One region of the Rahnella sp. AN3-3W3 genome, then DNA from elsewhere that is predicted to be linked to it. Evidence: predicted binding sites of a transcription regulator. Region 1 holds the regulator's gene; each other region holds the start of a gene.
The links. Region 1 encodes Fur, which represses iron uptake genes when iron is present. Its sites were predicted from a motif close to ATAATAATGAGAACNACTATCAA; they were not measured.

Region 1 (3,155 bases):
ATCAAGAGATTGTTTGGCGCTGTCAAAAATTTCAGGGCCTTTTGACGGGTCAGTCTGAAGCTGTGCAACCGCACGACTCAGACGCGTCACGGTACGGAAATACTGATCGTTGCCTTTGCTGATCAGCGTCATGTTGTTGACCAGTTCGGTACTGTTCCTGGTATTTTGCGTTAATGTGCCAAGTGATGTGACGGTATAAAGGGAAACACCGGCCCACATCACGCAGAAGATGCCAAGAATGGTTAATAAAGCGGCCCTGATGGTAATATTTTTTAAAAACTGCACGATATGCCTCTCTCGAAACAGGACTGTTTCTGGTCTGAGGATTGACGGGGATGCGGAGAATCAAAACAGGTAACCAGCAGGCCTACGCCCCCGGACATGTTTGAACACCTCTCCGGGCATCGATTTCTTTATTATGTTGAGATTGCTCTCGCATCATCTATCGGCGGGACATGCATAAACTTAAGGAAGGAGCCGGTTTATTTCTTCACTTTGCTTATGACCTCAGGAACCCTGTGGTTGATAAGCACACGATGGCGATAACACTTTAAAATATTGCCCGATAAACTTATTCCCCAGTTAAGAAGGCGAGCAGAAGCATATTCTCCGCCTCGCGAGTTTGGTATCATCTTCGCTATTATTGCCTGCAATGCAGGGCACTTCATTTAGAACAAGAGGTTAGATAATCTTATGGCCGTTGTAGGTATCTTCTTTGGATCCGATACAGGTAACACCGAAAACATCGCTAAAATGATCCAGAAACAATTGGGTAAAGATGTGGCTGAGGTGCATGACATTGCGAAGAGCAGCAAAGAGGATCTGGAAAAATTCGATATTTTGCTGATCGGAATTCCAACCTGGTATTACGGTGAAGCGCAGTGTGACTGGGATGACTTTTTCCCGTCGCTCGAAGAGATAGATTTCGAAGGTAAGCTGGTTGCCCTGTTTGGCTGCGGCGATCAGGAAGACTATGCCGAGTATTTCTGCGATGCACTGGGTACCGTGCGCGATATCATTGAGCCACGCGGCGCAGTGATTGTCGGACACTGGCCAACTGAAGGTTACCACTTTGAAGCATCCAAAGGCCTGGCAGATGATAAGCACTTCATCGGACTGGCAATTGACGAAGACCGTCAGCCGGAACTGACCGCTGAACGTGTTGATGCGTGGGTGAAACAGATCACAGAAGAACTCAGCCTTTCAGAAATTATCGGCTAAAACCCTGTTGGCCCTGAGGATTTATTCTACAATTGAAGGGCCAAACTATTACTGAAATTAACAATTTAACCGCTACAAAATTGTAACTTTCGGTCGTATCAAGGTACACTGAGTTCATCTGTTTTTTCTATCGATCAAGTCGTTGCATTATTAATGTGACAGGCAATTTGTGATCTTTATTAACAGGCTGTCGTTTACGAGAATGGGCACACTTCCCTTAAACGAAGAACAGTAAACGAACAATTTTGTGCCGCCGATGCCACAGGCTGCATGCCTCAACTTGATTAGCACATAGTAACAGGACTGAATCCGCATGACTGACAACAACACCGCACTGAAGAAAGCCGGCTTAAAAGTCACGCTTCCGCGCCTCAAAATCCTGGAAGTGCTGCAAGCGCCGGAAGGTCATCACGTTAGTGCGGAAGATCTGTACAAGCAACTGATTGATATGGGCGAAGAAATTGGTCTGGCCACGGTTTACCGTGTTCTGAACCAGTTTGATGATGCTGGTATCGTCACCCGTCATAACTTCGAAGGCGGCAAGTCCGTATTCGAACTGACTCAGCAACATCACCACGATCACCTGATCTGCCTGGATTGCGGTCGTGTGATTGAATTCCGTGACGAATATATTGAAGGTCGTCAGCGTGAGATTGCTAAAAAACATGGCATTAAACTGACCAACCACAGTCTGTACCTGTACGGTCACTGTGAAGCAGGCGACTGCCGTGAAGACGAATCTTTGCACAATGACAAACCTGCGCATTAATTTGCACAGCTTCGATTGTCGCAAATACTCTAAATAAACTAACCGCTGGAAAGCGGTTTTTTTATGTCTGCGTTTCACCCCGAACACAGACGCCGCTTACCGACGTAAAAAACCCCGGCAAGCCGGGGTTTCGCTTTTGATAATGATGATTTTGCCAGCTAAGGCTTTTACAAAAATCTGCTATTAGTTCGCCATTGCAGGCGCGTTATTGGATGTGATTTCCTGCCAGATTTTACCGCAATCCGCCGCATATGCCTGACCATCACCGGTTTTGCGCGCCGTCAGACAGCGCTGGTAATCCAGCACGCGTACTGTTTCCTGTTCCGCAAATTTCTGGTGTTCTTTTTCCTGTTTCAGCTTGTTCAGCAACACCTGACAGGACGCCAGTTTGTCCGGATTACCTTCTGAAGAATTAATACACGCGCGGTAGTCTTCACGCGTTTGCGAAATCTGAGCCTGATCGGCCGTTGGCGCACAGCCTGCCAACAGAACAACAGATACTGCCATCATCAGTAATTTATTCATCGACATAACGACCTCAGAAAATAGTGAATGGAGCAATAACGATGAATTTCACGTCTTTTTCATCCTGGAATATGTTGCCGTAACCCCCGCCCCAGCTCGGAATATCCGAGTGGTTGTCGTACTGGGTGTAATGCAGTTTGAACAGTGTCCCCTTCGCGCGGCCTTCCTGAATGGTGTAAAGCGCATCCAGGCTCCAGGCGCTCTCTTTCAGACGCTGGCTCTGGTCATAAGCGGCGTTGGTACTCGGTTTGGCGTCCCACGCGTAAACGTAAGAACCCCCGACGGCAAAGCCCGGCAGATCCCATTTCGCCAGATCGTAAAGTACGCCGGCGTACACCGCTTTCTCGCCGTTGGCGTTGAAGTCCGAACGGTTATCCCACCACACGTCAAGACGACCGTTGGAGGAGGAATACGTCGGGGTCATACGTTGCAGGAAGTAGCCCTGATTACCTTCCGCTTTGACCATCGTACCTTCCAGCCGCCAGTTAAACTGACCGGTGGTGTAACCGAAAGTCAGCGCCTGCAACCAGGCCATCCCGTCATACAAGCTGTTCGGATCGTTCTTATTGCTGATGCGATCTTCCGCACCGTAGAACTGGTAGCTGGTGGTCAGCGGATTGCCCATCAGATCGATTTTGTA
Region 2 (3,155 bases), on a different contig from region 1:
CGGGCGATACGGGAAATCGCCTCATCCCAGCTTATACGCTGCCATTTATCGGCGCCGGGCGCGCGATATTCCGGATATCTCAGACGGCCTTCGCTGTGGATGTAATCCAGTACGCCTGCGCCTTTCGGGCACAACGAGCCACGACTGACCGGATGATCGGCGTCACCCTCTACGTGGAAGATATTTTCAGTAACGTTTTTCGCGCCGTCGCCCTGGCTGTAAATCAACATGCCGCAACCGACTGAGCAGTACGTGCAGTTGTTGCGGGTTTCACGCGAGCGAAGCAGTTTATATTGGCGGGTTTCCGCCAGCGCGATTGTCGGGGCAAACCCCAATAATGCTGCGGTAGTGCCGGCCATACCGCCCGCACATATTTTGAATAATTGTCTTCTGCTGACTTGCATGAAAGACTCCTTCCCATCATTTGTTAACACATTGCTTTCAAATTGCCGCTTTCCGTTGCAGATGCGGAAGCGGTAAAATTAAGACCTAAAGTCCTGACAGTTTGTACGGCTTATGTAGCCGGAATGTTTATAAGGTTATTGCCAATGGATGTCCATCAAGTAAAAGAACTGAGCGAAAAAGATGATAAAAAAAGTGACTCAGATCATCGGAGCCAGTCAAAAACCGGTGATGCAGCGCACACATCCTGGCGAACTGGAAGACGACTGGATTGCAGAAGAAGTGCCCGTTGCGTTGGTCTATAACGGGATTTCACATGTGGTAATGATGGCGTCGCCGAAAGATCTCGAAGCCTTTGCGCTGGGGTTTTCGCTGTCGGAAGGAATTATCGAATCGGCTACAGATATTTTCGGGCTGGACGTAACACCAAACTGTAACGGTATTGAAGTTAACATCGAATTATCGAGCCGCCGTTTTGCCGGGCTGAAAGAGCGTCGTCGTGCCATGGCGGGCCGAACCGGCTGCGGCGTGTGCGGCATCGAACAGTTAGGCGATTTGTTCCGCCCGCTCGCCCCGCTGCCGTTTACCCAAACGTTTGAGCTGGCGAATCTGGATAACGCGCTGAATCAGCTGAAATCCGTGCAGGAAATCGGTCAGCTGACCGGCTGTACGCATGCCGCCGCGTGGATAACCTCGCAGGGCGACTTACTGGGTGGCTGCGAGGACGTGGGACGTCACGTGGCGCTGGATAAAATGCTTGGCCTGCGTGAAAAACAAAGTGAATGGCAATCCGGTGCCGCGCTGGTGTCGAGCCGCGCCAGCTATGAAATGGTGCAGAAAGCCGCGATGTGCGGTGTCGAAATTCTGTTTGCCGTCTCCGCCGCCACCACGCTGGCGGTAGACGTCGCCGAAAAATGTAACCTGACGCTGGTCGGTTTCAGCAAACCGGGACGGGCAACGGTGTATACGCATCCGCAGCGGTTACGCTGACCCTCTAAGCTTCACGTGCCTTTAGACAATTTTGGATTGTTTGCGGTTATCTGGTTCTAAGCCCCGTATAACAGGCGCTTACGAGTACCCGTACAAAGGGTGGAGCATAGATAATCATTTTCAATATCATTTAATTAACTATAATGATCCGACTGATTACGCGGTGCTCACAATGACGGTGCCGCCCTACACTATGGAGACGATGAATATGAGTTATTCACTGCCATCACTGCCTTACGCATACGACGCACTCGAACCGCATTTCGACAAAGAAACGATGGAAATCCATCACTCTAAACACCACCAGGCTTACGTGAACAACGCGAACGCTGCACTGGAAAGCCTGCCAGAACTGGCAAAACTTCCTGTTGAAGAGCTGATCGCAAACCTGGACAAAGTGCCTGCGGACAAGAAAGTTGCACTGCGTAACAACGCAGGTGGCCACGCTAACCACAGCCTGTTCTGGAAAGGTCTGAAAACCGGTACCACCCTGCAGGGCGAACTGAAATCTGCTATCGAACGCGATTTCGGCAGCGTTGAAGCTTTCAAAGAAACTTTCGAGAAAGCAGCAACCACTCGTTTCGGTTCAGGCTGGGCATGGCTGGTTCTGAAAGACGGCAAACTGGCCGTTGTTTCTACCGCTAACCAGGACAGCCCGCTGATGGGCGAAGCTGTTTCAGGCGCATCCGGTTACCCGCTGCTGGGTCTGGACGTTTGGGAACACGCTTACTACCTGAAATATCAGAACAAACGCCCTGATTACATCAAAGCCTTCTGGGATGTTGTAAACTGGGACGAAGCAGCAAAACGTCTGGCTGAAGCGAAGTAATTTCGCTTTACCGCCCATAACGGGCACGATGTTTTCGCCAATGGCGGGTCACTGACCCGCCTTTTTTATGTCCGTTTTATGTACTCTTTATTGAGTAAAGACCTAAGCCTGATCACTGTTTTATTGCCAATTATTCATTTCCCCTCTGCCCTTATCCGATCCCGCTCGCATTAATCAAAAATACGCGCCGCTCCCTATAAAGTTTCTCTTAAGTCCACCGATAGGTTGTTCACAAAGGCGTCACAAAATCACTTATTAATTTTAAAGGGATGTTCGACGGAGAATGAACATGAGCAACGGAACAGGTCTTTCGCAGTGGATGAATAATCTCAAGGTCGGCACCAAACTGGGTCTGGGCTTCGGGCTGGTACTTCTGATCACCGCGGCCATCACCGTGGCAGGGATGATCAAATTTAACGACATCAGCCAGCGCGCTGAAAAAGTCGATTTCAGCAATCAGATGAATGCGCTGTTAAACGAAGCCCGTCTCAGCCGCACGCTGTATCAGCTCAATTATGACCCCGCTTATCTCAAACAAAACCAGGACAAAATCAGCGCACTTTCGCAGCTGATTGCCCAGTCGAAAGACAAACTGGAGTGGGATGCAGCGAGTCTGGCCGAACTCAATCAGGTGCCGGTTAAAATCCACGAATATCAGCAGGCTCAGGACGCCTTTAAGCTGGCCGTCGATAAGAAGGATGCCGTTCGCGCGAGCTGGAACCTCTCCGAAACTGAAGCCGTGGTGACGCGTTTACAGGATCAGTTGCGCGTGGAAGATGCCGATCCTTCCATCCGTCTTTCTCTGGCTGAGGTGATTCAGAAACTGATCAGCGTGCGTTATAACGTGCGCGGCCTGTTGCTGAGCATTAACAAAGAATCCGAAGCCAAGCTGTTGCAGTCGATTGATGACACACAAGCAAATGCCAAAAAGCTG
Region 3 (3,155 bases), on a different contig from region 1:
GTATCTGAACTGGAAACTGGTGGCGGGGCGCTTACGTGTGCATACCGAAGCCAACAACAACGCACTGACGCTGCCGGATTACTTCACCCATCGTTTTGAAGATTCCAGCAAGCTGCTGCGTATTATCTCGGCAATCGTGATTTTGGTGTTCTTCACCATTTATTGCGCTTCCGGCATCGTGGCCGGTGCGCGTCTGTTTGAAAGCACCTTTGGCATGACGTATCAGACGGCGCTGTGGGCCGGTGCGGCAGCGACCATCATTTATACCTTTATCGGCGGTTTTCTGGCGGTCAGCTGGACAGATACCGTGCAGGCCAGCCTGATGATTTTCGCGCTGATCCTCACGCCGGTGATCGTTATCCTCGCCGTGGGCGGCATTGATACCTCGATGATGGTGATCAAGGCCAAAAACCCTGAGTACACCGATATGTTTAAGGGCATGAATCTGGTGGCGATTTTGTCACTGCTGGGCTGGGGACTGGGCTATTTTGGTCAGCCGCACATTCTGGCGCGTTTCATGGCCGCCGATTCTCATCACACTATCCGCAGCGCACGTCGCATCAGTATGACCTGGATGATTCTGTGTCTGGCCGGCACCATCGCAGTGGGCTTCTTCGGGATTGCATACTTCAGCAATAATCCGGGTGAAGCGGGCAACGTGACCCAAAACGGTGAGCGCGTGTTCATCGAACTGGCGAAAATCCTGTTCAACCCGTGGATCGCCGGTATTTTGCTGTCAGCCATTCTGGCGGCGGTGATGAGTACCCTGAGCTGCCAGCTGCTGGTATGTTCGAGTGCGATCACCGAAGACTTGTACAAAGCGTTCCTGCGTAAAGGCGCGAGTCAGCGTGAACTGGTCTGGATTGGTCGTCTGATGGTGCTGGTCGTTGCGCTGGTGGCGATTGCGCTGGCTGCCAATCCTGAAAACCGGGTGCTGGGTCTGGTGAGTTACGCGTGGGCCGGTTTCGGTGCGGCGTTTGGTCCGGTTATCCTGATTTCGGTGATGTGGAAACGCATGACGCGTAACGGCGCACTCGCGGGCATGATCGTCGGTGCGGCCACGGTTATCTTGTGGAAACAATACGGCTGGGCTGAACTGTATGAAATCATTCCGGGCTTTATCTTCGCCTCGCTGGCTATCTGGATTGTCAGCCTGATGGGACGTAAACCTTCTGCTGCGGTGGAAGAGCGTTTCACGACGGCGGAAGCAGAATACAACACCATTTAACACGCGGCCTTTATAGCCGTAACACATTTTGCCGTAACGATTTTTTAGCCGTTACAACAATGCCGAACGGGGTCGTCTGACCCCGTTTATCTGACTCTCCCGCCACACTTTTCATCACGCTTCACATCACGTGTTTCACCAGACGTTTCATTAAAGAAAGTCCCGCACTGTCATTTCATGCGCATTTCCACGGACGCCTGCAAAAAAGGGTCGGTTGCCTCTTGTATTTCTTTTGGCAAGAATGATAATCACTATCGTTTCTTTTTACTTTTCTTTACAGAGCCCTTACAGTTTTTGCCGATTCACGGGGTCAGGAGTTATCGCTATGTTCGTTCCGTTTCTCATTATGTTTCGCGAAGGGCTGGAAGCGGCGCTGATTGTCAGCCTGATCGCCAGCTATTTAAAACGGACGCAACGCGGGCAGTGGCTCGGTGTGGTCTGGATTGGCGTGTTCGTTGCTGCGGCGTTATGTCTGGCGCTGGGTCTGTTCATCAACGCCACCACCGGTGAATTTCCGCAAAAGCAGCAGGAATTATTTGAAGGCATCGTCGCCGTGGTCGCGGTATGCATTCTGACTTATATGGTGTTCTGGATGCGCAAAGTGTCGCGTTCCATCAAGGTGCATCTGGAAGGCGCGATTGATAACGCGCTCAGTTCCGGGCGCGGGCAGGGCTGGGCGCTGGTGGCGATGGTGTTCTTTGCTGTCGCGCGTGAAGGCCTGGAATCGGTGTTTTTCCTGCTGGCGGCTTTCCAGCAAGACGTAGGAATCGCAGCGCCGATTGGCGCCATGCTGGGGCTGGGCGCGGCCATCGTGCTGGGTTTCCTCATCTACTACGGCGGTGTGAAACTGCATCTGGCTAAATTTTTCAAGTGGACCAGCCTGTTTATCCTCTTCGTTGCGGCCGGTCTGGCGGCGGGTGCGATCCGCGCGTTCCACGAAGCGGGGTTGTGGAACGGTTTGCAGGACATTGCTTTTGATTTAAGCAATACGCTCTCCACGCATTCCCTGTTCGGCACCTTGCTGGAAGGGATGTTTGGTTATCAGGAAGCGCCAAGTGTGAGCGAAGTGCTGGTCTATTTCCTGTACCTGATCCCGGCGCTGTTCTTCTTTTTTATGCCTCAGGGAAAATCCTCTGTGGCCGCCGCGGCCTCTGCCGGGCAAAAAACACCACGTTGATTTCATCGATTTTTCATCACCTTGCCTTTGCCATGGAGTTGTACATGCCACATTTTCGCCGTAAAGCTTTACAGATTGCACTGCTGTCTCTGCCGGCTTTTGCGCTGAGCGCAAACGTACTGGCAGCCGACGTTCGTCAGGTCAAAATTACTGTGAATGATAAACAGTGTGAACCGATGGCGCTCAGCGTCCCGGCCGGTAAAACACAGTTTGTTATCCACAACGACAGCCAGAAGAACCTGGAATGGGAAATTCTGAAAGGCGTGATGGTGGTGGAAGAGCGTGAAAACGTCGCGCCGGGCTTCACTCAGAAAATGACTGCCAATCTGGAGCCGGGCGAATATGACATGACCTGCGGCTTGCTGAGCAATCCGAAGGGCAAACTGACCGTGACCGCAGAAGGCGCGGCGGCTTCCGCTAAACCGGACGCGATGGCGCTGGTCGGGCCGATTGCAGAATATAAAGTGTATGTGACTCAGCAGGTTGGCGAACTGGTTTCCCACACCAAAGCGTTCACCGATGCCATTAAGAAAGGCGACCTGGCGAAAGCGCAGTCCCTGTATGCATCCACCCGCGTTTACTATGAGCGCATCGAGCCTATCGCGGAATTGTTCTCAGATCTGGACGGCAGCATTGATGCCCGTGAAGACGATTTCGAGAAAAAAGCGGAAGATCCAAACTTCACCGGTTTCCACCGTCTGGAGAAAATCCTCTTCGCAGATAAAACCACCAAAGGCGCGGAGCCTTTTG
Region 4 (3,155 bases), on a different contig from region 1:
ACCCGTCTCCGGGCAACAAAAAAGGCGGTCTGGCTAACGTGGTGGAAAAAGCGCTCGGCTCGATTGCAAAATCCGGCACCAGCGCAATTTCAGAAGTATTGTCTCCGGGTCAGCGTCCGACCAAAAAAGGCCTGATCTACGCTGCCACGCCTGCCAGTGATTTTGTCTGCGGAACACAGCAACTGGCATCCGGGATTACCGTGCAGGTCTTTACCACCGGACGCGGTACGCCTTACGGCCTGCTGGCGGTGCCGGTGATTAAAATGGCGACCCGCACCACGCTGGCTAACCGCTGGCACGATCTGATGGACATCAACGCCGGTACGATTGCGACCGGCGACGCGACTATCGAAGATGTGGGCTGGGAGTTGTTCCACTTCATTCTCGATATCGCCAGCGGGCGCAAGAAAACCTGGTCAGACACCTGGGGCATCCATAATGCGCTGGCGGTGTTTAACCCGGCGCCGGTGACCTGAATTTCGGTTTTACAGATAAACGAAAGGCCAGCATCGCTGGCCTTTTTTGTGCGTCTGATCGGGAGGAAAACTTACTGCGCCGCAGCGGCACCGGTTTGTTCAGCGCCAACCAGTCCGACTTTCAGGTAACCGGCTTTACGCAGGTTATCCATCACTTTCATCAGCGTTTCGTAATCCACTGTCTTATCCGCACGGAAGAAAATCGTGCTCTGCTTATTGCCCTGAGTACGTTGATCCAGCATCGAGGTCAGATTATCGCTGTTGACCGGCGTGTCGCCCAGGAACAGCTGTTTGTCTGCTTTCACCGACAGGAAGATCGGTTTCTCAGGACGCGGCTGCTGTTTCGCCGTAGAGGCGGGTAAATCAACCCGCACATCTACGGTCGCCAGCGGTGCGGCAACCATGAAGATGATCAGCAATACCAGCATGACGTCGATGAAAGGCGTGACGTTGATGTCATGCATTTCACCGCTTTCGTCGATATCGTCGTTTAACCGAATAGCCATAATCTGTTCTTACCCTACGCGTAACTGACCTGTCTGACCGCGTGGCGCATCGCCTTTGCTGGCAGCCAGATCCAAATCACGACCCTGCAACAGAATAATCTGCGCCGCTACATCGCCAACCTGATGACGGTAAGAGGTAATGGTACGGGCGAAAATGTTGTAGATAACCACGGCAGGGATCGCGGCAACCAGACCGACAGCGGTCGCCAGCAAGGCTTCTGCGATGCCCGGTGCCACGACAGCCAGGTTAGTGGTCTGCGTTTGCGCGATGCCGATGAAGCTGTTCATGATGCCCCACACAGTACCGAACAGGCCGACGAACGGAGAGATTGCCCCGATAGTCGCCAGAATACCGTTGCCACGGCCCATGTAACGGCCGGCTGCGCTGACGCGGCGCTCAAGGCGGAAACCGGTACGTTCTTTGATGCCGTTGTTGTCGGTGGAACCTGCTGACAGCTCGAGTTCATTCTGTGCGTCACGGATCATCTGCGCGCTGATGCTGCTGGCGGCGAAGCTTTCGGCTTGCTCAGCGGCTTCGTCCAGCGTACGGACAGAAGACAGCGCATCAAACTCGCGGCGCATACGGCGTTTGCCAGTGAACACTTCAGCACCTTTGCTGAACAGCAACGCCCAGGTGACGACAGAGGCCAGCAGCAGGCCAATCATGACGGTTTTCACCACCGCATCGGCGTGGTGATACATGCCCATAACAGACAAATCGGTAGGAATGACAGGCGTCGCTTCGGACGGAGTCGGTTGCATCACAGGTGCTGGCGTTGCATCACTGTTCGCCGGTGCAGGGGCATCCGCCGCTGCCGGTTGAGATGCTGCAGAATTGACGGCTTGTCCAGCCGGCGTCGCAGGTGCAGCCATCGCGTTGCCGCTTAAGCCAGCAACCAACATCAACGACATCAGTAATGAGGTCGCCTCTTTCATCTTATTGCGAGCCGTTTTCACGCGTCGCCTCCAGCCAGAATCAGTGTGTAGAAAGAATGAATAACGCCGAATGATATCAAAGAAAAAGGCCTAATTGATAGTCGTTCTCATTATTATTTACATTGTCGCGCCTGCAGGCTGGCGTGTCATTGACAGACGACAAGGTTTTTCGTGTTTGCACAAGGGATGAACAATTTAACCTGCGTCACACTTTCCATAAAAATCACGCGGTAAATCAATCATCTGAGCTTCACTACCTAAGTCAAAACAACGTTTTAAATATTAAGTAACACCTTTTTACATTTGTTGCGAGTTTGTGATAATGCTCAAATACCGCACAGCAAAAAATAGGATAAGGTGCTTACTCAGGCGAAGACCGCATACCGGCAATGCTTGTATCCCTATAATTTAAAAGCTTATTTACACATTTTTCATAATGAACAGGCCGGACCTTCCGTTGGCTCTGATCAACACTTGCTCTCATTTACCTTTCCCTTACTGAGTACCCTGGAGACAAACTGATGAAAATGCAAAAAGCACTTCTCAGCCTTTGCCTGAGTTCCGCGACCCTCTTATTTACCGCGGGTGTATCCGCACAAACGCTGAAGGCCGCCGATGTGCATCCGCAAGGCTATCCGAACGTCGTCGCCGTTCAGCACATGGGCGAAAAGCTGCAAAAGCAAACGGACGGACGCCTCGAAATCAAAACGTTCCCGGGCGGTGTTCTGGGGGATGAAAAGCAGGAAATTGAACAGGCACAGCTTGGCGCGCTGGATATTATCCGCGTATCGATGACACCGGTTGCCTCGATTTTACCGGAGATAAACGTCTTCACCCTGCCCTATATATTCCGCGATGAAGACCACATGCACAAAGTGCTCGACGGTCAGATTGGCAAAGAAATCGGCGACAAAATCACCAACAACCCGAACTCCCGTCTGGTGTTCCTCGGCTGGATGGACGGCGGCACGCGCAACCTGATCACCAAAGAGCCGGTGGTGAAACCGGAAGATTTGCACGGCATGAAAATCCGCGTACAAGGCAGCCCGATTGCGCTGGCGACGCTGAAAGCCATGGGCGCAAACCCGGTGGCAATGGGCGTCAGTGAAGTGTTCAGCGGCATGCAGACCGGAGTTATCGACGGCACCGAAAACAACCCGCCGACGTTTGTCGCCCACAACTATCTGCCGGTGGTAAAAAACTACACCTACAGCCGTCACTTCATCATTCCGGAGCT

Region 2: the regulator Fur is predicted to act here: its motif matches at 1,500-1,522, upstream of sodA (superoxide dismutase [Mn]).
Region 3: the regulator Fur is predicted to act here: its motif matches at 1,464-1,486, upstream of efeU (iron uptake transporter permease EfeU).
Region 4: the regulator Fur is predicted to act here: its motif matches at 2,013-2,035, upstream of exbB (tol-pal system-associated acyl-CoA thioesterase).

Annotation. Positions count from the first base shown of each region.
Region 1 covers NZ_JYDG01000013.1:241,513-244,667, reverse strand. The annotation lists gene UC15_RS06465 (methyl-accepting chemotaxis protein) at 1-285, opposite strand, end outside; gene fldA (flavodoxin FldA) at 694-1,221, shown strand; gene fur (ferric iron uptake transcriptional regulator) at 1,535-1,990, shown strand; gene chiQ (ChiQ/YbfN family lipoprotein) at 2,174-2,515, opposite strand; gene UC15_RS06445 (OprD family outer membrane porin) at 2,529-3,155, opposite strand, start outside.
Region 2 covers NZ_JYDG01000118.1:27,706-30,860, forward strand. The annotation lists gene fdnG (formate dehydrogenase-N subunit alpha) at 1-404, opposite strand, end outside; gene fdhD (formate dehydrogenase accessory sulfurtransferase FdhD) at 634-1,392, shown strand; gene sodA (superoxide dismutase [Mn]) at 1,601-2,221, shown strand; gene UC15_RS24125 (methyl-accepting chemotaxis protein) at 2,511-3,155, shown strand, end outside.
Region 3 covers NZ_JYDG01000019.1:26,799-29,953, forward strand. The annotation lists gene putP (sodium/proline symporter PutP) at 1-1,228, shown strand, start outside; gene efeU (iron uptake transporter permease EfeU) at 1,554-2,405, shown strand; gene efeO (iron uptake system protein EfeO) at 2,450-3,155, shown strand, end outside.
Region 4 covers NZ_JYDG01000014.1:95,848-99,002, forward strand. The annotation lists gene garD (galactarate dehydratase) at 1-476, shown strand, start outside; gene exbD (TonB system transport protein ExbD) at 548-982, opposite strand; gene exbB (tol-pal system-associated acyl-CoA thioesterase) at 992-1,918, opposite strand; gene UC15_RS06915 (TRAP transporter substrate-binding protein) at 2,440-3,155, shown strand, end outside.